DNA from 2 places in the Streptomyces sp. NPDC050264 genome. Region 1 is predicted to be linked to the other one. Evidence: predicted binding sites of a transcription regulator. Region 1 holds the regulator's gene; the other holds the start of a gene.
What was found. The regulator HrcA, encoded in region 1, represses chaperone genes, less so after heat shock. The targets are predictions, from matches to a motif close to TTNGCACTCNGNNNNNCNGAGTGCNAA.
Positions count from the first base shown of each region.

Region 2: groL (chaperonin GroEL) is a predicted target of HrcA. The motif match lies at 6,116-6,142, and genes of this name have one in related genera.

Region 1 covers NZ_JBFAKV010000001.1:477,114-487,530, forward strand. Annotated here, with positions in the region: gene dnaJ (molecular chaperone DnaJ) at 1-1,100, opposite strand, end outside; gene hrcA (heat-inducible transcriptional repressor HrcA) at 1,101-2,117, opposite strand; gene AB0J02_RS02185 (MBL fold metallo-hydrolase) at 2,248-2,988, shown strand; gene AB0J02_RS02190 (DUF3097 domain-containing protein) at 3,024-3,848, shown strand; gene hemW (radical SAM family heme chaperone HemW) at 3,987-5,219, opposite strand; gene AB0J02_RS02200 (SpoIIE family protein phosphatase) at 5,247-7,199, opposite strand; gene AB0J02_RS02205 (HAMP domain-containing protein) at 7,310-10,417, shown strand, end outside.
Region 2 covers NZ_JBFAKV010000004.1:311,797-322,213, reverse strand. Annotated here, with positions in the region: gene AB0J02_RS08975 (trehalose-6-phosphate synthase) at 1-138, opposite strand, end outside; gene AB0J02_RS08970 (hypothetical protein) at 242-2,305, opposite strand; gene AB0J02_RS08965 (glucosyl-3-phosphoglycerate synthase) at 2,345-3,292, opposite strand; SAM riboswitch class I at 3,458-3,612, shown strand; gene thrC (threonine synthase) at 3,631-4,941, shown strand; gene AB0J02_RS08955 (MoaD/ThiS family protein) at 4,995-5,270, shown strand; gene AB0J02_RS08950 (cold-shock protein) at 5,703-5,912, shown strand; gene groL (chaperonin GroEL) at 6,275-7,900, shown strand; gene AB0J02_RS08940 (DUF6215 domain-containing protein) at 8,088-8,786, shown strand; gene AB0J02_RS08935 (SigE family RNA polymerase sigma factor) at 8,900-9,397, shown strand; gene AB0J02_RS08930 (hypothetical protein) at 9,390-9,833, shown strand; gene AB0J02_RS08925 (mannosyltransferase family protein) at 9,926-10,417, shown strand, end outside.

The sequences.
Region 1 (10,417 bases):
AACCCCTGCTGCCCGGGCTGGAACTGCCCGGTGGGGCGCTCCTCGCCGCGCAGTTTGGCCAGCTCGCGCAGCAGGCGCTCCTGCTCGGGCTCCAGTTTCTGCGGCGTCATGACCTCGACGTGCACGAGGAGATCGCCGCGGCCGCCGCCCCGCAGGTGCGTGATACCGCGCCCGTGCAGCGGGACCGACTGACCGGACTGGGTGCCGGGCCGGATGTCGACCTCCTCCATGCCGTCGAGCGTCTCCAGCGGCACCTTCGTGCCGAGGGCCGCCGCCGTCATCGGGATCGTCACCGTGCAGTGCAGATCGTCGCCGCGCCGCTGGAAGACCGGGTGCGGCAGCTCGTGGATCTCGACGTACAGGTCACCGGCGGGGCCGCCGCCGGGGCCGACCTCGCCCTCGCCCGCGAGCTGGATCCGCGTCCCGTTGTCCACACCGGCCGGGATCTTCACCGTCAGCGTGCGCCGCGACCGGATGCGGCCGTCACCGGCGCACTCGGGGCACGGCGTCGGCACGACGGTGCCGAAGCCCTGGCACTGCGGGCACGGGCGGCTCGTCATGACCTGGCCGAGGAAGGACCGCGTGACCTGCGAGACCTCGCCGCGCCCGCGACACATGTCGCAGGTCTGGGCGGAGGTCCCGGGCGCCGCGCCCTCACCGCTGCAGGTCGTACAGACGACAGCCGTGTCGACCTGGATGTCCTTGGTGGTGCCGAAGGCTGCCTCGTCCAGCTCGATCTCGAGCCGGATCATGGCGTCCTGGCCGCGGCGCGTACGCGACCGGGGGCCACGCTGCGACGCGGTTCCGAAGAACGCGTCCATGATGTCCGAGAAGTTCCCGAACCCACCGGCGCCGAAGCCTCCGGCGCCGCCTCCGCCGGCCTGCGACAGGGGGTCGCCCCCGAGGTCGTAGACCTGCTTCTTCTGCGGGTCGGAGAGCACCTCGTAGGCGGCGTTGATCTCCTTGAACCGCTCCTGAGTCTTCGGATCCGGATTCACGTCCGGGTGAAGCTCACGGGCCAGCCTTCGGAAGGCCTTCTTGATTTCGTCCTGGGAAGCGTCGCGGCGCACGCCGAGTACGGCGTAGTAGTCCGTGGCCACTTACGACTCCGCCAGGATCTGTCCGACGTAACGTGCCACTGCGCGTACTGCTCCCATCGTTCCCGGGTAATCCATGCGGGTCGGGCCGACCACGCCGAGCTTGGCCACTGCCTCGCCGCCCGAACCGTAGCCGACCGACACGACGGACGTGGAGTTGAGTCCCTCGTGGGCGTTCTCGTGACCGATCCGTACGGCCATGCCCGAATCGCCCACCTCACCAAGCAACTTGAGGAGCACGACCTGCTCCTCCAGTGCCTCCAGCACGGGCCGGATAGTGAGGGGAAAGTCATGTCCGAAGCGGGTGAGATTGGCGGTTCCGCCGATCATCAGCCGCTCCTCGGTCTCCTCGACGAGCGTCTCCAGCAGAGTGGAGAGCACCGTCGTGACCGTGCCCCGGTCCTCCGCTTCGAAGGCCTCGGAGAGGTCCTGCACCAGCTGCGGCACGTCGGCGAACCGGCGCCCCGCCACGCGGGCGTTGAGACGGGCCCGCAGGTCCGCCAGCGACGTCTCACCGAACGGCGCCGGGCAGTCGATCATCCGCTGCTCCACGCGCCCGGTGTCCGTGATCAGTACGAGCATCAGACGGGCGGGCGCGAGCGAGAGCAGCTCGACATGGCGCACGGTGGACCGGGTCAGGGACGGATACTGGACGACCGCGACCTGCCGCGTCAGCTGCGCGAGCAGCCGCACGGTCCGTCCGACGACGTCATCGAGGTCGACGGCGCCTTCCAGGAAGTTGTGGATGGCGCGCCGCTCGGGTGCCGTCATCGGCTTCACCGCGGTGAGCTTGTCGACGAAGAGTCGGTACCCCTTGTCGGTGGGGATCCGCCCGGCACTGGTGTGCGGCTGGGCGATGAACCCCTCGTCCTCCAGGGCGGCCATGTCGTTGCGCACGGTCGCCGGTGAGACGCCCAGGCTGTGCCGTTCGGTCAGCGCCTTGGAGCCGACGGGCTCCTCGGTGCCGACGTAGTCCTGGACGATGGCGCGCAGCACTTCGAGCCTGCGTTCACTGAGCATCGGCGCACACCTCCAGCAACTGTCTCTGCGATCTTTCGGATTTGGCACTCGCTGCGCGTGAGTGCCAATCGTCCCCGGCTCAGTGTACGGCCGGTGGGTACGCACCCGGCAAGGCCGCTAGCGTCGACACATGGAAGGCATCGACTGGAAGTCGACCGGCTGGGAAGAACTGGCGCCGCATGTGGGACGAATCCGGCTGCCCGGCTGGGACTGCACGACCGGTCTCGTCGTCGGCGAGGACGCGGCCCTGCTGATCGACACGGGATCCTCACTCCGTGAAGGCGTCCGGCTGCGCGGGGACGTGCGCCGCCTCCTGGGACCACACGGGAGGGTGACGCACATCGCGCTGACCCATCCGCACTTCGACCATGTGCTCGGCACGGCCGCGTTCGCGGGCGTCGAGGTGTACGGGGCCGTGGGCATCGACACCGTGTTCGCGGGCGGCGCCGGGCAGCTGCGCGCCGACGCCGTACGCCACGGCCTGGACCCCGACGCGGCGGCCGAGGCGGCCGATCTCCTCGTCACCCCGCCCCACCGGGTCTGCGGCGAGTGGACGCTTGACCTCGGCGGCGGTGTGCGGGTGCTGCTCGCGAACGTCGGCCCGGCGCACAGCGGCCACGACCTGGCGGTCCTGGTCCCCGGTGGTCCCGCGCTCCCCGGGATCGTCTTCTGCGGCGACCTGGTGGAGGAGTCGGGCGAACCGCAGGCCGGTCCGGACGCGGCCCCGCACCACTGGCCCGCGGCGCTCGACCGGCTGCTGTCGCTGGGCGGCGAGGACGCCCGCTACGTTCCGGGGCACGGGTCTGTGGTGAATGCGGGGTTTGTCCGCGAGCAGCGCGCCACACTGGCGGCCCGTACCGGCGTGTCGTAGGCCGGACGGGGGCGCCTTTTCTTATCGTCTGCCGAATGCGCCAGTACTCTCCGGACCTCACTCCCCCCTGGAAGCGGAACACGTCTGTTCCCGAGATCCCGGCAGAGCCGGATCTTGTCGTGGAAGAGGTCGGTACGGGCTTCTGCGGTGCGGTCGTGCGCGTCGAGAAGACGGCGCAGGGGCCGACGGTGACCCTGGAGGACCGCTTCGGCAAGCTCCGGGTGTTCCCGATGGAGCCGCGCGGTTTCCTGCTGGAGGGCAAGGTCGTCACGCTGGTGCGTCCCGCCGCCGGCGGCCCCGTACGTCCCACGCGCACGGCCTCCGGCTCGGTCGCGGTCCCGGGTGCCCGCGCCCGGGTGGCCCGCGCGGGCCGCATCTACGTGGAGGGCAAACACGACGCCCAGCTCATCGAGCGGGTCTGGGGCGACGACCTGCGCATCGAGGGCGTGGCCGTGGAGTTCCTGGAGGGCGTCGACGACCTCCCGGCGATCGTGGCGGAGTTCGACCCGGGCCCCGACGCGCGGCTGGGCGTCCTGGTCGACCACCTGGTCCCCGGTACGAAGGAGTGGCGCATCGCCCAGTCGGTCACGAGCGCCGACGCGCTGGTCGTCGGCCACCCGTACATCGACATCTGGGAGGCGGTGAAGCCGTCCTCGCTGGGCATCGAGGCCTGGCCCCGGATCCCGCACGGCCAGGACTGGAAGACGGGCGTGTGCCGTGCGCTGGGCTGGCGCGTGGCGAACACGGGCGAGGCCTGGCAGCACATCCTGTCCCGGGTCCGCTCGTACAAGGACCTGGAGCCCGAGCTCCTCGGCAGGGTCGAGGAGTTGATCGACTTCGTGACGGGTACAGACGACTAGGACCCTTCTCCGGGCAGGAAGCGCCCCGCCAGGGGCACGGGGCTGGGCCGGTCAGCGGGTCCGCCGCGGGGCGCGAGCAGCCACGACGACGCACTCGCGACGAACCCGCACCCCCTACGGCGCGTGGGCGCAGCGCACTCAGTCGACCAGATCCCGAACAATCCCATCGGCCAACAACCGCCCCCGCAACGTCAGCACAGCCCGCCCCTCCTCAAAGGGCCCGCGCTCCAGCAACCCGTCCTCCAACGCCTTGCGCGCCGCAGCCGTACCCGCGGGCCTCAGCAGCGACAAGGGGCAGCCCTCCCGGAGCCGTAGTTCAAGGAGAATCCGCTCGACCCGCCGATCCTCGTCGGCCAGCACTTCCCGCCCCGCCCCCGGCGACCTCCCCGCGGCCAGCGCGGCGGCGTACGCGCCGGGATGCTTGACGTTCCACCACCGCACACCGCCCACGTGTGAGTGCGCCCCGGGCCCGGCCCCCCACCAGTCGGCGCCGCGCCAGTACAGCTCGTTGTGCAGGCAGCGGGCCGCCTCGGACGTCGCCCAGTTCGAGACCTCGTACCAGCCGAACCCGGCCGCAGCCATGGTCTCGTCGGCGATCAGGTACCGGTCCGCGTGCACGTCGTCGTCGGTCATCGGCACCTCGCCGCGCCGGATCCGCCGGGCGAGCTGCGTGCCCTCCTCGACGATCAGCGCGTACGCGGAGATGTGATCGGGCCCTGCCGCGAGGGCGGCGTCCAGCGAGGCCCGCCAGTCGTCGTCGCTCTCGCCCGGCGTGCCGTAGATCAGGTCCAGGTTCACGTGCTCGAAGCCGGCCGCCCGCGCCTCGGCGACACAGGCCTCGGGCCGCCCGGGGGTGTGCGTACGGTCGAGGACCTTCAGCACGTGCTGCCGCGCGCTCTGCATCCCGAACGAGACCCGGTTGAAGCCCCCGGCCCGCAGCTGTGCCAGGTAGGCCGGGTCCACCGACTCGGGATTGGCCTCGGTCGTCACCTCCGCGTCGTCCGCGAGCCCGAACTCGTCCCGGATCGTCCCGAGCATCCGTACGAGGTCGGCGGCGGGCAGCAGGGTCGGCGTGCCGCCGCCGACGAACACGGTCCGTACCGGTCGCGGGTCGTCCCCGAGCACCTTGCGCGCGAGCCGGACCTCCTCGATCAGGGTCTCGGCGTAGTTGTCCCGCGAGGCGAGCACGCCCCCGGTGCCGCGCAGCTCGGTCGCCGTGTACGTGTTGAAGTCGCAGTAGCCGCAGCGCGTGGCGCAGTACGGGACGTGCAGGTAGAAGCCGAGGGGCCGGTCGGCGGCGCCGGCCAGCGCGGCGGCGGGCAGAGCCCCGTCGTCGGGCACGGGCTCACCATCGGGAAGTGCGGAAGGCATGGCCCCATTGTCCCGCCTCCCGCACCGTCACAGCGCCTGGAGCACCAGCAGCGCCAGATCGTCGTCCGGCGGGCCGTCCGCGTAGGCGTGCACGAGGCGCCGGATGCGCTCGGCGAGCAGCTGCGCCGTCAGCCCCGCGCACCCGGCGAGGGCGTGCGCGAGCCCGTCGCCGTCGTCGAACTGACGGTGCCCGGAGCGGCGCTCGGTCACGCCGTCCGTGACGCACAGCAGCGTGTCGCCGGTCAGCAGCTCGAACGACTCGCTCGTGTACTCCGGGTCCTCGACGACACCGAGCAGCACCTGTGGGGTGGCCGCCGTGACGACCTCGCCGCCGGGGCGCATCAGCAGGGGCAGCGGATGCCCGGCGGAGGCGAGGGTGCAGGTGACCGCGCCCCCGTCGCCGGCCGGTGTCAGTTCGCCGTAGAGGAGGGAGAGGAAGCGGGCGTTGGAGCCGTCCGGCGGGACACCCTCGCCGCCGGCCGCGGCGAGGGCGCGGGCCGCGGCGTCGGCGGCCTCGGTCGCGTCGTCGAGCAGCAGCCGGTTGAGCCGGCCCAGGACCTGGGCGACCGGGTAGCCCTCCCGGGCGAGGAGCCGCAGCCAGGGCCGGACGAGCCCGATCACCACCGCGGCCTCGGGGCCCTTGCCCTGGATGTCGCCGAGCGCGAAGCACCAGCGGCCGTCAGCGGCGGGGAACACGTCGTAGAAGTCGCCGCCGGGGCCGCCCGCCTCCTTCGGCTCGTACACGAGGGCGCTCTGCATGCCGGGGATCTCGGCGATGGAGACGGGCAGCAGGCCGCGCTGCAGGATGCGGCTGATGGTGGCCTGCCGGGTGAAGCGGCGGGCCGCGCTGACGGCGAGGGCGACCCGGCGGCTGAAGTCCTCGACGAGTCCGGTGACCTCGTCGGGGAAGCGGGGCAGGCCCGCGCGCCCGATGAGCAGGACGCCGAGGCTGCGCCCGCCCACCATCAGGCGGTAGGCGAGCGCGGCGCCCCACTCGTCGTCCTGGCAGTTCTCGCCCCGCGTCTCAAACGGCCAGGGCATGGGGACGGCCGCGGTGCGGGCGGCGTCGGGCAGACGCGGCGGTTCCTTCTCCAGGATCCGGCGTAGTTCCTCGCTACGGTTCTCGTGGCCGTGCCAGACGCGGGCCAGGCGGGGCGCGGGCATCGGGTCGGCGCCGCCCCGCAGGTCGCGGTCAGCGGTGCCCGGCAGACCGCGGCCCTCCTCGTCGTACAGCCAGATCGCGCACCAGTCGGCGAGCCGCGGCACGAGGAGCTGGCCGACGAGCGCGGCGACCATGTCCTCGTCGAGCTGGCCAGCGAGCAGGTCGGAGGCCTCGGCGAGGAAGGAGAGCGCGCCGCGGTTGACCCAGTCCCGGTCCTGGGGCACGCGTCTGGGCATGGGCGCGAGGAGTTCGGCGCGCAGGCCGCGCTCCAGGGCGCGGACGGCGGAGTGCACGGCGGGGCCGGTCGCGGCCTCCTCGGTGTCGGCCGCGGGCAGCCGGGCCCAGACCGTCTTGGTGCCGGGCCGGTAGGTGATGCCCCACGATTCGGCGAGGGACGCGACGAGCTGGAGGCCGCGGCCGCTTTCGGGGGTCTCGGACGTGCGGCAGGCCCGCTCGCCGCGTACGGCGCGGGCCGGGTGGTGGTCGGTGACCTCGACGACGACCCCCGCGGGGGTGCCGTCGGCGGCGGCCTCGTCCAGGCGGCAGAGCAGGTCGACGCTGGTGCCGGCGTGCACCACGGCGTTCGTCACGAGTTCGCTCAGGACGACGATCGCGTCGTCGCTCAGCCGGTCGCCGAGAGCGGCGCAGCCGGGCACTGCCTGCTCGGTCCAGTCGGCGAACGCGGCCCGTACGAAGCGGCGGGCGGCCGCGGGCGCGAGGGAGTCCCCCGGCAGCGACGTGTGGACCAGGAACGGTCCTGCGTGCGGATGGTCCGCTACGTCCCCGTCACTGAAGGTGGTTTCCCGCTGGATAGGCATGGGCCCCACGTTCGGCTCCTGAGCAGTTCGGGCAAAGACGCCTCAGGCGACACGAACAGAGTGACAGACTGACCACGCCCATAAGCACCGAGTTACCGAAGTGGGCCGCCATGAGTGAGAACAGTGCTATGCGTGTGCATCCGAACAGGCCGGAAAGCGACGTCATCCGTCCGCCCGACCTCCGGCCGCTGCTGGCCGCCATATCGGCTGCCCGCGACGGGAACTTCACCCGGCTCCCCGATGGCGGGGAGGGCATGGTGGGCGAGCTGGCGGCCGTGTTCAACCAGCTCATCGACCGCAGCGTCCACTACAACGTCGAACTGACCCGGGTGCGCCGGGAGATCGTCCGGCACGGGCGGCTCGACGAGCGGCTGGAGGCGAGCCCGGGGCAGGGTGCGTGGGCCACGCGTATTCACGACGTCAACACCATCATCGGCGCCCTGGTCGCCCCCGCGGCGAACGCCACGCGGGTGCTCGACGCGGTGGCGGGCGGCGATCTGACGCAGCGTGTCGACCTGCACGACGGCAACCGCCAACTCAGAGGCGACTTACGCCGGTTGGGCCGCGCCGTCAACAAGATGGTGGACCAGCTGTCCCTCTTCACCGGCGAGGTGACCCGGGTGGCCCGCGAGGTGGGCACCGAGGGCCGGCTCGGCGGGCGCGCCAAGGCGCAGGGTCTGTCCGGCAGTTGGCGTGACGTGACCGAGGCGGTCAACACCATGGCGTCCCGGCTGACCGCCCAGGTGCGGGACATCGCGCTCGTGACGACCGCGGTGGCCCGGGGCGACCTGACCCGTACCGTGACGATCGAGGCGACGGGCGAGCTGCTGGAGCTGAAGCTGACCGTCAACACGATGGTCGACCAGCTCTCCGCGTTCGCCGACGAGGTCACGCGCGTCGCGCGCGAGGTCGGCACCGAGGGCCAGCTGGGCGGCCGCGCCCAGGTCCGCGGTGTCTCCGGCGTCTGGAAGGACCTGACCGACAACGTCAACTTCATGGCGTCGAACCTCACCTCCCAGGTCCGTAACATCGCGCAGGTCACGACGGCCGTGGCCAACGGCGACCTGAGCCAGAAGATCATGGTCGACGCGCAGGGCGAGATCCTCGAACTCAAGTCGACGATCAACACGATGGTCGACCAGCTCTCCGCCTTCGCCGACGAGGTCACCCGCGTCGCCCGCGAGGTCGGCACCGAGGGCCAGCTGGGCGGCCGCGCCCAGGTCCGCGGCGTCTCCGGCGTCTGGAAGGACCTCACCGACAACGTCAACTTCATGGCCGACAACCTGACGTCGCAGGTGCGCAACATCGCCCTCGTGTCCACGGCGGTGGCGCAGGGCGACCTCGGCAAGAAGATCACGGTCGAGGCGAAGGGCGAGATCCTCGAACTCAAGTCGACGATCAACACGATGGTCGACCAGCTCTCCGCCTTCGCCGACGAGGTCACCCGCGTCGCCCGCGAGGTCGGCACCGAGGGGAACCTGGGCGGCCAGGCGCAGGTGCGCGGTGTCGCCGGCGTGTGGAACGACCTGACCGACAACGTCAACTTCATGGCGTCGAACCTCACCTCCCAGGTCCGTAACATCGCGCAGGTCACGACGGCGGTGGCCCAGGGCGACCTCTCCAAGAAGATCTCGGTCGACGCCCGCGGCGAGATCCTGGAGCTGAAGGACACCGTCAACACGATGGTGGAGCAGTTGCGCGGCTTCGCCGACGAGGTCACGCGCGTGGCCCGCGAGGTCGGCACGGACGGCGCCCTCGGCGGACGCGCGACGGTGCACGGCGTCTCGGGTGTCTGGAAGGACCTCACCGACAACGTCAACTACATGGCGGACAACCTGACGTCGCAGGTCCGCAACATCGCGCAGGTCGCCACGGCGGTGGCCCAGGGCGACCTCTCCAAGAAGATCGACGTCGACGCGCGCGGCGAGATCCTCGAACTGAAGACGACCATCAACACGATGGTGGACACCCTGTCGTCCTTCTCCTCCGAGGTCACGCGTGTGGCCCGCGAGGTCGGCTCCGAGGGTCAACTCGGCGGGCAGGCACGGGTCGAGGGCGTCTACGGCACCTGGAAGCGCCTGACGACGAACGTGAACGAGCTGGCGTCGAACCTGACCACACAGGTTCGCGCCATCGCCGAGGTGGCGTCCGCGGTCACGCAGGGTGACATGTCCCGCTCGATCGCGGTGGAGACGCAGGGCGAGGTCGCGGAGCTGAAGGACAACATCAACCTGATGGTGGCCAACCTCCGCGAGACGACCCGCGCGAAGGACTGGCTGGAGTCGAACCTGGCGCGCCTGGCGGCCCTGATGCAGGGACACCGGGACCTCATGGAGGTCGCCGACCTGATCCTGCGCGAACTGACCCCGCTGGTGAACGCGCAGTACGGCGCCTTCTTCCTCGCCGAGCCGGACGAGGACGACACCCCGATCCGGACGACCATCCCCACCAAGGGGCTCGCCTACATCGCGGGCTACGGCTCGGCCGCGGCCCTGGTCGTCGACACCGGCGGCATGCCGGTCCACGGTCTCGTACGGCAGGCGGCCCTGGAGAAGAAGCGGATCCTGGTGGAGGAGGCCCCGCCGGACTACATCAAGATCAACAGCGGCCTGGGGGAAGCCGCCCCCGCCTCTGTCGTCATCATCCCGATCCTCTTCGAGGACAAGCTCCTCGGCGTCATCGAGCTGGCGTCGTTCTCCCGCTTCTCCGACGTCCACCTGGCCTTCTTCGACCAGTTCGTGAACACGATCGGCGTCGCGATCAACACCATCATCGCCAACTCCCGCACCGAGTCCCTGCTCGGCGAGTCCCAGCGCCTGGCGACCCAGCTCCAGGAGCGGTCCGACGAACTCCAGCGCCAGCAGGGCGAGTTGCAGCGCTCGAACGCGGAACTGGAAGAGAAAGCGGCCCTGTTGGCGACGAGCTCCCAGTACAAGTCGGAGTTCCTGGCGAACATGTCGCACGAGCTGCGCACTCCCCTCAACTCGCTCCTCATCCTGGCCCGGCTGCTCTCCGACAACCCGGACGGGCACCTCAACGACCAGGAAGTCCAGTTCGCGACGACGATCCACCGCTCAGGATCCGACCTGCTCCAGCTCATCAACGACATCCTCGACCTGTCGAAGATCGAGGCGGGACGCATGGACGTACGTCCCAAGAAGCTCCCCCTCATCAAGCTCCTCGACTACGTCCACGCCACGTTCCGCCCGATCACCCTC
Region 2 (10,417 bases), on a different contig from region 1:
GCTCAGCGCGGACACCAGTCCGCCGCCGCCGCGCTTCGCCTCGATCGTGGCGCCGTCGTCACCGTCCCCGACGACGTAGGAGACGGGGCCGCGGTTGGACGCGACGAGAACCTCAGCAGCACCAAGAGTGGAAGCCATACGGGCACGCTAGCCCGGCTCACCCGGGTTCAAACGTACGGCCGGACCCCGTCAGGGGTCCGGCCGTATACGACGCCCTCAGGAGCGGGTCATGCGAAGCGCGTCATCCCCTGCGGCTGCGCGCTGCCGCGAGGGCCAGGGCGCCGAGCCCGCACAGTGCTGCGGCGAGCCCGCCGTACAGCAGGGCGTGCGACCCCTCGGAGCCCGTCGCGGCCAGTTCGGGACCGTGCGACGGTGACTGCGACGGCGCGGGGCGGGCCTGCTGGCGCCGGGGGACGATCACCGCGGTGCACGGGTCGTCGCCGCCACCACGGGCACGGGTCGAGCAGTTGGTCTTCACCACGTCACCGGAGACCGGGATGACGAGGACCTTGCCGGGCGTGCAGGAGACCCGCACGTTCCACTTGATGACGACCTTGCCGTGGGCGGGCACGTCGCCGTTCCAGTAGAAGGCCGAGCCCTTTTTGGTGATGGTGCCCCTGCCGGCGGTCGGGGTGCCGACGGCTGACTTCGACGGCCAGTGGATCCGCGCGTTCTTGCGCGGGTGCGCGCTCTTGTTACGGATGGTGATGGTGTCGCGGATCGTGGCGCACGGGGGCGGGGTCGTGGTGGACGGCCGCTCCACGACCTCGATCGGCGGGACGGGCGCGCGCGGCTTCTCGATGACCGGGGTCGTCCCGCAGTTCGGGTCGCCGGAGTCGTCCTCGCAGTTGGTGCGCGGGGTGTCGGCGATCACGTTGTTGGTCAGCTTGCCGTCGCCGCTGAGCGGGTCGTGGAGCGTGACGCTGTAGGTGATCTTCGCGGTCTGCCCGGCGGGCACGTCCCCGCGCCAGTTCAGCTTCGGCGAGGCGTAGGTGACGTCGCCGATGGTGGCCTCGGCGTCGCCGTTGTACGTGGCGTCGTCCAGCACGTCGCCGAGGTCGTCGCTGAGCTTGGCGCCCGGGTAGTCGACCTCGCCGATGTTCTCGGCGGTGATCGTGTACGTGACCCTGCCGCCCGGCGCGACCTTCTTCGGCGCGGCGCTCTTCTTGATCTCCAGGTCGGGGACCGGCACGGAGAAGGCCAGCGCCGAGGGCACGTAGGTGTCGCCCCGGGTGCGGAACGTCAGATCGGCGGAGGTGGAGCCCGGCGGCAGCGCGGCCGACGGGATGACGGCCTGCTTCGCGTCGATGCTGAAGTTGTTGTGGTCGGCCGGGTCGAGGGCGCCGTCGGCGTGGCTGTCGAAGAAGTTGTTGGTGCCGCCGCCCTCGGGGTCCGCGATCCGCCGGCCGTTGACCAGGAACTGGTCGCCCGCCACGTTCGCGTCGCCCTCGTACGCCGTGACACTGGCGCGCACGTCGCCGCCGCCGGCCCGGTAGAAGTCGTCGATGGAGATCGTGGTGTCCGGGTCCTTGGACTGCTGCACCACGTGGCCGCCGTAGACGTAGACGTTGCGGCGGGTGGGCGCGTACTCGCTGTCCGGGCTGTCGTACTTGTAGACGACGGTCAGCGACCAGCCGCCGACGCAGCCCTTGCCGGTGGGCGCCCAGACGTCGCCGACCGCGACGGGTACCTCGACGCCGGTGGCGACGCCGGAGAACAGCGAGGTGATGTCGGACTCGGCCGTGTAGTAGTGCGGGCCGCCGACCCCGGCCGGGGTGCGCACCGCGTTCTGGACGGTGACGGGGGACTCGGTGCCGCCGTCCACGGCCACCAGGGGCCGCTGGGTGAGCGGGTCGCCGGCCGGTGAGGTGGCGAGGCCGGCGGTGTCGCAGCGCTGGATCTGGTTGCGGCCGAGCTTGTACGTGCCGTCGTTGCCGCCCCAGAAGAGGCGGGCGTAGGCGACCGTGGCGCCGGGCGGGACGGTCACCTTGCCGGTGGAGGAGTTCAGGGCCGTCGAGCCGAACCCGGCCGTGTCCGCGTACCGCATGTCGAACTGGTTGTTGTTCTCCGACGTGGTTCCGGCCTGCGCGTTCTTGCAGCGCGTCGCGTCGGCCTCGGGCGTGGCCGGGCATTGCAGCACGGTGTTGCCGAACGTGATGAAGTCGCCGTAGAGGGCTTCCTCGTAGCGCTTGGCGAACGGTTCGACGACGACCGCCGAGGCGGGAGCGGCCGCCGCGAGGAGTGTCGCGGCGGCCGTCGCTGTCGCGGCGAGTGCCGCCATGCCCTTGAGATGTCTAAGCCACATAAGTGGGCAATCTAGGCAATAAGCATGATGATCCCGTGATTACGCCACGCGACGCTCCGCATACTCACCGATCTCGGTCATCGGGGGCCGCTCCTCCGTGTCCACCGGGTACGTCCTCGGCTCGAAGCCGTGCTCGCCGCGCTCGAACTGGGTGAGTACGGGCCGCACCAGATGGCCGCGCGCCAGCCGCAGCTGCGCCGTGCGGTAGATCGCCGTGGCCATCCGCCCGAGCGCCTGCCCGTCCTGGTGCCGGTGCTTGCGCACCCCGACGTCGACCTGGGCCAGCGCGTCCAGGCCCACGGTGTGCAGCGCGTCCACGAGCAGCCCCAGCTCGACGCCGTACCCGACGGGGAACGGCAGCCGCTCCAGGAGCGACCTGCGGGCCGCGTACTCGCCGCCCAACGGCTGGACGAATCCGGCCAGTTGGGGCCAGTGCAGATTGAGGACCGGGCGGGCCATCAGCTCCGTGACGCGACCGCCCTGCCCCGCGGCCCCGTCCAGCGGGCGGTCGTACATGGCCTTCACGAAGTCCACGTCCGGTTCGGTGAGCAGCGGTCCGACGATCCCGGTGACGAAGTCCGCCGAGAACTCCTTCAGGTCCGCGTCGACGAAGCACACGATGTCGCCGGACGTGACGAACAGGGAACGCCACAGCACCTCGCCCTTGCCGGGCCGGGCCGGGATGCGCGGCAGGATCGTGTCCCGGTGCACGACGCGCGCCCCGGCCGCCGCGGCGACCTCGGAGGTGCGGTCCGTGGAACCGGAGTCCACGACCACCAGCTCGTCGACGAGCGGTACCGCCTCCGTCATCAGCTCGCGCCGGATCGCGGTGACGATGGCGCCGACCGTCTCCTGCTCGTCGAGCGCGGGCAGCACCACGCTCACCTTCTGGCCGGATGCCCGCTTCGCGGCGATCAGCTGCTGCGGCGGGCGGTCGGCCACGGACCAGGAGCGCCTGCTCAGCCAGTGTTCGACTTCTTCCAGCACGGTCTGTGGCTCCTCAGCGGCGGGGCGGTATCGGTGGATGTGATCCATCTCGCGGTTCGGACGACTATCTCAAGGGTCCGGGCCTTCGGTTACAGTCTTGAACAAGGCCGGTGACCATCGCATGTCGGGGTCACCGCCACATAACCGCTCCACATAATCGAATACCGCTCATCCAGAGGGGCAGAGGGATACGGCCCGTTGAAGCCCCGGCAACCCTCCAGCCGGTCTCGTACGCACATCGAAGTGCGCCCGCGAGGCTCCCGGCTCGGGAAGGTGCCAAATCCGTCTCGTGGCGAGATGCGCCGCGAGGAAGATGAGGAGAAAGGGCCTCGCCTCTCATGGCTGTACAGACTGTCGCCACTACCGACGCCGCCACGGACACCACCGCGAAGACCGTCGATCTGGGCCCCGCGTCCGGCCTCTCCTGCCGCGAGTGCGGCACCAGGTTCGAGCTCGGGCCGATCTTCGCCTGCGTCGAGTGTTTCGGGCCTCTGGAAGTCGCGTACGACCTGCCCGTCGGCGACCCTGAGGCGCTCCGCAAGCAGATCGAGGCGGGCCCGGCCAACCTCTGGCGCTACGCCCCCCTGCTGCCCGTCCCGGCCGACGTCGCCGAGAAGCCGAACCTGAACCCCGGCTGGACCAAGCTCGTCAAGGCCGACAACCTCGCCCGTGAACTCGGCGTCGAGCAGGGCAAGTTGTTCGTCAAGGACGACTCCGGCAACCCCACGCACTCCTTCAAGGACCGCGTCGTCGCGCAGGCCATCGAGGCCGCGCGCGCCTTCGGCTTCACCACCCTCTCCTGCTCCTCGACGGGCAACCTGGCCGGCGCCGTGGGCGCCGCCGCCGCCCGCGCCGGCTTCCGCTCGTGCGTGTTCATCCCGCACGACCTGGAGCAGGGCAAGGTCGTCATGGCCAGTGTCTACGGCGGTGACCTCGTCGCCATCGAGGGCAACTACGACGACGTGAACCGCTTCTGCTCCGAGCTCATCGGCGACCCGCTGGGCGAGGGCTGGGGCTTCGTGAACGTGAACCTGCGCCCGTACTACGGCGAAGGCTCCAAGACCCTCGCCTACGAGATCTGCGAGCAGCTCGGCTGGCGGCTGCCGGACCAGCTGGTCATCCCGATCGCGTCCGGCTCGCAGTTCACGAAGATCGACAAGGGGCTGCAGGAGCTGATCAAGCTCGGGCTCGTCGAGGACAAGCCGTACAAGCTGTTCGGCGCCCAGGCCGAGGGCTGCTCGCCGGTCTCCGTCGCCTACAAGGGCGGCCACGACGTCGTCCGTCCGCAGAAGCCCGACACCATCGCCAAGTCGCTCGCCATCGGCAACCCGGCCGACGGTCCGTACGTCCTGGACATCGCGCGCCGCACCGGTGGCGCGGTGGAGGACGTGAACGACGAGCAGGTCGTCGACGCGATCAAGCTGCTCGCGCAGACCGAGGGCATCTTCGCGGAGACGGCGGGCGGGGTGACGGTCGGCGTCACGAAGAAGCTCATCGAGGCCGGCCTCATCGACCCGTCCCTGACGACGGTCGTCCTGAACACGGGTGACGGTCTGAAGACGCTGGACGCCGTCGCGGAGTCCTCGCAGGCCACGGCGACGATCCGGCCGTCGCTGGACGCGTTCCGCGCCGCCGGCCTCGACCACTGAGCCACCCGAACCCGTAGCACCGACGAACCTGTAGCACCGGGAGGCACCCAGCCATGAGCGTCAACGTCCGCATCCCCACCATCCTGCGCACCTACACCGGCGGACAGGCCGAGGTGAGCGCCGAGGGCGCCACCCTCGGCGATGTCATCGCCGACCTGGAGAAGAACCACACCGGGATCGCCGCCCGCGTCCTCGACGACCAGGGCAAGCTGCGCCGCTTCGTGAACGTCTACGTCAACGACGACGACGTCCGCTTCGAGCAGGGCCTCGGCACGGCGACGCCGGACGGCGCCGGCGTGTCGATCATTCCCGCCGTCGCCGGCGGCTGATCTTTCGCTGTTCCACACAGAGTTACTCGAATTGCCCCCTCCGCGAGAGAAGCGGAGGGGGCAATTCTGCTTGGTTGAGCGCGGTACAGTTGGGGAAGCTGCTTCGTTCCCCCGTTTGGTGCATGACGGGTGCATATGAATTCTCGCTCTCGACGCGACAAGAAGCAGCCAAAGTGCCCAGCCCATTCGGGCCTTTTATGGCATTTGCGCGGCCCGACTTGCCCTGGGTTCCGGTGAGTTGGCCCGGTTTCCCCGATCGTGTCTGCCCAGAATTCTCGTCCGATTGACCTGTTGCAGAGGGCAGTTGGGCAGATACATTCAGCCGCGGTCGACGCGTTCCGGCGCACACCCCCACCCAATGGGGAGGGTGAGGTCTGACCCGGATCCGCGAAGTGCGGATCTGTGCAAGGGCCAGTAATAGGGGAGTTAGGCATGGCTCAGGGCACCGTCAAGTGGTTCAACGCGGAGAAGGGGTACGGCTTCATCGCGGTCGACGGTGGTGCGGATGTATTCGTCCACTACAGCGCGATTCAGATGGACGGCTACCGCACCCTCGAAGAGGGTCAGCGAGTTGAATTCGAGATCTCGCAGGGCCAGAAGGGGCCACAGGCCGACATGGTCCGCCTGGCCGCCGCCGGCTGAAGCGCGTCGCGACTGACTGCAGGCTTCGTACGAGACGAAGGGTCCGCGTCCCCACCAGGGGCGCGGGCCCTTCGTGCTGCGCGCGCCCCCGCCGGATCCGTGGTAGCCGCTCGCGCCCGCCCGTCGCCCGACCGTCACCCCTCATCGATCCCGCTTCGCAGGAGCACCTTGCACTCACCGGGGTCGAGTGCTAATCATTGGGCTTAGCACTCTCCCAGTGAGAGTGACAGAACTTGGATCGGGTCGGTGAGGCCCGCAGGCCGGGTGGGGCAAGGAACCACAAGGGCTGCAGGCCGTCCGTCGCGGGCACCAGCGCGGTCCGTTTGCTTGCTTTTCCACCCCGTCCGGGAGGACCACTTCACATGGCCAAGATCATCGCGTTCGACGAGGAGGCACGGCGCGGCCTCGAGCGCGGCATGAACCAGCTCGCCGACGCCGTCAAGGTGACCCTGGGCCCCAAGGGTCGCAACGTCGTCCTCGAGAAGAAGTGGGGCGCCCCCACGATCACCAACGATGGTGTCTCCATCGCCAAGGAGATCGAGCTCGAGGACCCGTACGAGAAGATCGGCGCCGAGCTGGTCAAGGAGGTCGCGAAGAAGACGGACGACGTCGCCGGTGACGGCACGACGACCGCGACCGTCCTGGCCCAGGCCCTCGTTCGCGAAGGCCTTCGCAACGTGGCCGCCGGTGCCAACCCGATGGCCCTCAAGCGTGGCATCGAGAAGGCCGTCGAGGCCGTCTCCGCCGCTCTGCTCGAGCAGGCCAAGGACGTGGAGACCAAGGAGCAGATCGCTTCTACGGCCTCCATCTCCGCCGCCGACACCCAGATCGGCGAGCTCATCGCCGAGGCCATGGACAAGGTCGGCAAGGAAGGCGTCATCACCGTCGAGGAGTCCCAGACCTTCGGTCTGGAGCTTGAGCTCACCGAGGGTATGCGCTTCGACAAGGGCTACATCTCGGCGTACTTCGCCACCGACATGGAGCGCATGGAGTCGTCGCTCGACGACCCGTACATCCTGATCGTCAACTCGAAGATCGGCAACGTGAAGGACCTCCTTCCGCTGCTCGAGAAGGTCATGCAGTCCGGCAAGCCGCTGCTGATCATCGCCGAGGACGTCGAGGGCGAGGCCCTGTCGACCCTGGTCGTCAACAAGATCCGTGGCACCTTCAAGTCCGTCGCCGTCAAGGCCCCGGGCTTCGGTGACCGCCGCAAGGCCATGCTCGGCGACATCGCCATCCTCACCGGTGGCACCGTCATCTCCGAGGAGGTCGGCCTCAAGCTGGAGAACGCCGGTCTCGACCTGCTCGGCCGCGCCCGCAAGGTCGTCATCACCAAGGACGAGACCACGATCGTCGACGGCTCCGGTGAGAGCGACCAGGTCCAGGGTCGCGTCAACCAGATCCGTGCCGAGATCGAGAACTCGGACAGCGACTACGACCGCGAGAAGCTGCAGGAGCGCCTGGCGAAGCTCGCCGGCGGTGTCGCGGTCATCAAGGCCGGTGCCGCGACCGAGGTCGAGCTCAAGGAGCGCAAGCACCGCATCGAGGACGCCGTTCGCAACGCGAAGGCGGCCGTCGAGGAGGGCATCGTCGCCGGTGGTGGCGTGGCCCTGCTGCAGGCCTCCGCGGTGTTCGAGAAGCTCGAGCTCCAGGGTGACGAGGCGACCGGCGCCAACGCCGTGAAGCTCGCGCTCGAGGCCCCGCTCAAGCAGATCGCCGTCAACGGTGGTCTCGAGGGTGGCGTCGTCGTGGAGAAGGTGCGCAACCTGGCCGTCGGCCACGGTCTGAACGCCGCCACGGGTGAGTACGTCGACATGATCGCCGAGGGCATCCTCGACCCGGCGAAGGTGACCCGCTCTGCTCTGCAGAACGCCGCCTCCATCGCCGCGCTGTTCCTCACCACCGAGGCCGTCATCGCCGACAAGCCGGAGAAGGCCGCCCCCGGCGGCGCTCCGGGCGGCATGCCGGGCGGTGACATGGACTTCTGAGCCGGTCACCGACCTGGTTCAGCTCGTCTGTTCGTTCCGAGGGCGGTACCTCCTCTTCACGAGGGGGTGCCGCCCTCGGGCGTTTCCCGGCGCCCCGGTGAATCCTCCTTGTCGGCCCGATGATCACGGGTTATGGTCCCCGGGCCTATGTCAGGCATATGTCAGGGGATCGGGGCCGGTGGGGGACATGGAAGACGATGGGGACAGATCCGAAAAGGACGTCAATATCTGGGGGCAGGCGATAGCGGCCGTCGCCGTGGTCGCGGCGCTCGGCCTCGCACTGATGACGCTCGGGGAGACGTCGTCGGGGGAGAGTGAGCCGAAGGCGGCCACGTGCTCGGGCGGGGAGTCCGAGAAGGCCGAGAAGGCGGCGGGGCGGGTCTCCGGCGCCCAGCTGTGTTCGGTGCTGAACCGGCGGGACCTCGCCGAACTGCTCGGCACCCCGACGGAGATCCCCAAGACCGCGTCGGGCGGCGGGGGTTCGGTCAAGATGGCCGGTGGCCGCGAGATCCCCACGCCGTCGGCGGAGGTCCAGTTCGAGACGTACACGGTCACCCTGGAGGGCACCTACGACGGCCACCCGGTCGGCGACACCGCCGCTCTCCTCGGGGACACCCAGAAGGACCGGAGGTTCCTCGGCCGCCGCGCGGTCCTCTACTCGGACCGCACCATCAGCATCCGCTTCCGCCTCGACGGCAGCGATTCGAGCAGCGGTCCCGGTGTCCCGGTGCGCGTCCTGTCGGTGGCGCAGGACGCCGCGGACAAGGGCGGTTCCTTCGAGCTGGCGCTGTGGCGCGAGGACGGCGCCGTGCCGGACGACACGGTGCTGATGCAGGTCGCCGAGCAGGTGCTGCCGACGATTCCGGGGTTCTCGCCCCACTCGTGACGGGCCGGACTCCAGGGCCGTTCGAAAATTTCTTCCCGTGGGTGTCAACCGGCGGCGGGCCGTCAGGTCTATAGATCACGACAGCACGGCAGGGGAGCACGGGGAGCACGGCAGTGACCGCAGAGGAGTTCGAGGAGTTCTACGCCCACGCGGTCGGGCGCCTCACCGGGCAGCTGTATGTGATGCTCGGCGACGCGCAGGAGGCGCAGGACGTCGTACAGGAGGCGTTCGTGAAGGCGTGGAGCCGACGCGGACGGCTCGACCGGGAGGCCGCGCCCGAGGCGTGGATACGGACCGTGGCCTGGCGGCTCGCGGTGCGCCGCCGCAAGGGGCTGCGGCGCAGCGAGCAGGCCTGGCTGCGGCACGGCGGGGCGCCGCCCGTCGGAGCGCCCGAGCCCGGGTCCGTCGTGCTCGTCGGCGCGTTGAAGGAGCTCTCCGCGCAGCAGCGCAGGGTCGTGGCCCTGCACTACATCTGCGATCTGTCCGTCGAGCAGATAGCGGGCGAGACCGGGCTCTCCACCGGCACCGTGAAGACCCATCTGTCCCGGGGCCGGGCCGCGCTGGCCGACCGTATGCAGGACCCTCGCGCGCAGGAGGCGCACCGTGACTGAAGCCCGCGACGAGCCCGGCCTTGCCGAGGCGCTCAAGGAACTGGCCGCGTCCGGGCAGCGGGGGGCCGTGCCCCGGCCCGGACCGGTGATCCGGGCCCGCGGCGACCGGCTGCGGCGCCGCCGGTTCACTGTCGCCGCGGCCGCCGCGGTCGTGCTGTGCGCCGGCACGGGCGGGGCCGTGGCCACCGGGCTCATGACGGACGGGCCGCGCACGGTGCAGCCCGCCGACACCACCGGCGATCCGCGGCCCGCGCCGTCCTCGGGCCCGCCGTCCACGCCGCCCGAGTCCCCCTCGTCGACGCCTTCGTCGACGTCGACGGCGTCCTCAGCGTCCTCGGGGTCGTATCCGCCGGGTTCGGTGCGGACGTCGCCGCCGCCGACCAGTCGGGGGGCGACCGCGTCCACCGGCACGCCGACGAACGCGCCCACCCCTTAGACCCGCCCCCACAGCCCCAGACCTGAGCGACCGGCCGCGCACGCGTGACGCGCCGCCGGACGGTCCCGCACGACCGGAAACGGAGCCTCCGTATGCCCACGGCCCTCCTCGACATACCCCCAGCACCACCCGCACCCCCTCAACCCGCCGTGCCACGCGGCCCGTTGAGATGGCTGAGCGCCCTCGACCGGACGGTCCTGCGGACGTATCTGCTCACCCGGCTCGGGCTTCTCGTGACGGCGTACTGCGTGGCCCGGCTGTTCCCCGGCAGGCCGGACGCCAAGCAGGCGCGGCCCCTGCTCTCGGTGTGGCAGCAGTGGGACTGGACGCATTACCGGACCATCGCCGAGCACGGGTACTTCCACACCGACAACTCCGAGGCGTTCTTCCCCGGGTTCCCGCTGGTGCTGCGTGCCGTCCACCTCGTCGTGCCGGACTGGACGGTCGCGGGGCTGCTCATCTCGTTCGTGTCGGGCGCGATCGCCGTACGGGCCCTCGCCCGGATCGCCGGAGGACCGGTCGGCACCCGTGCGGTGCTGCTCCTGCTGCTCTCGCCCTGCGCGGTGTTCCTGGCCGCCGGATAC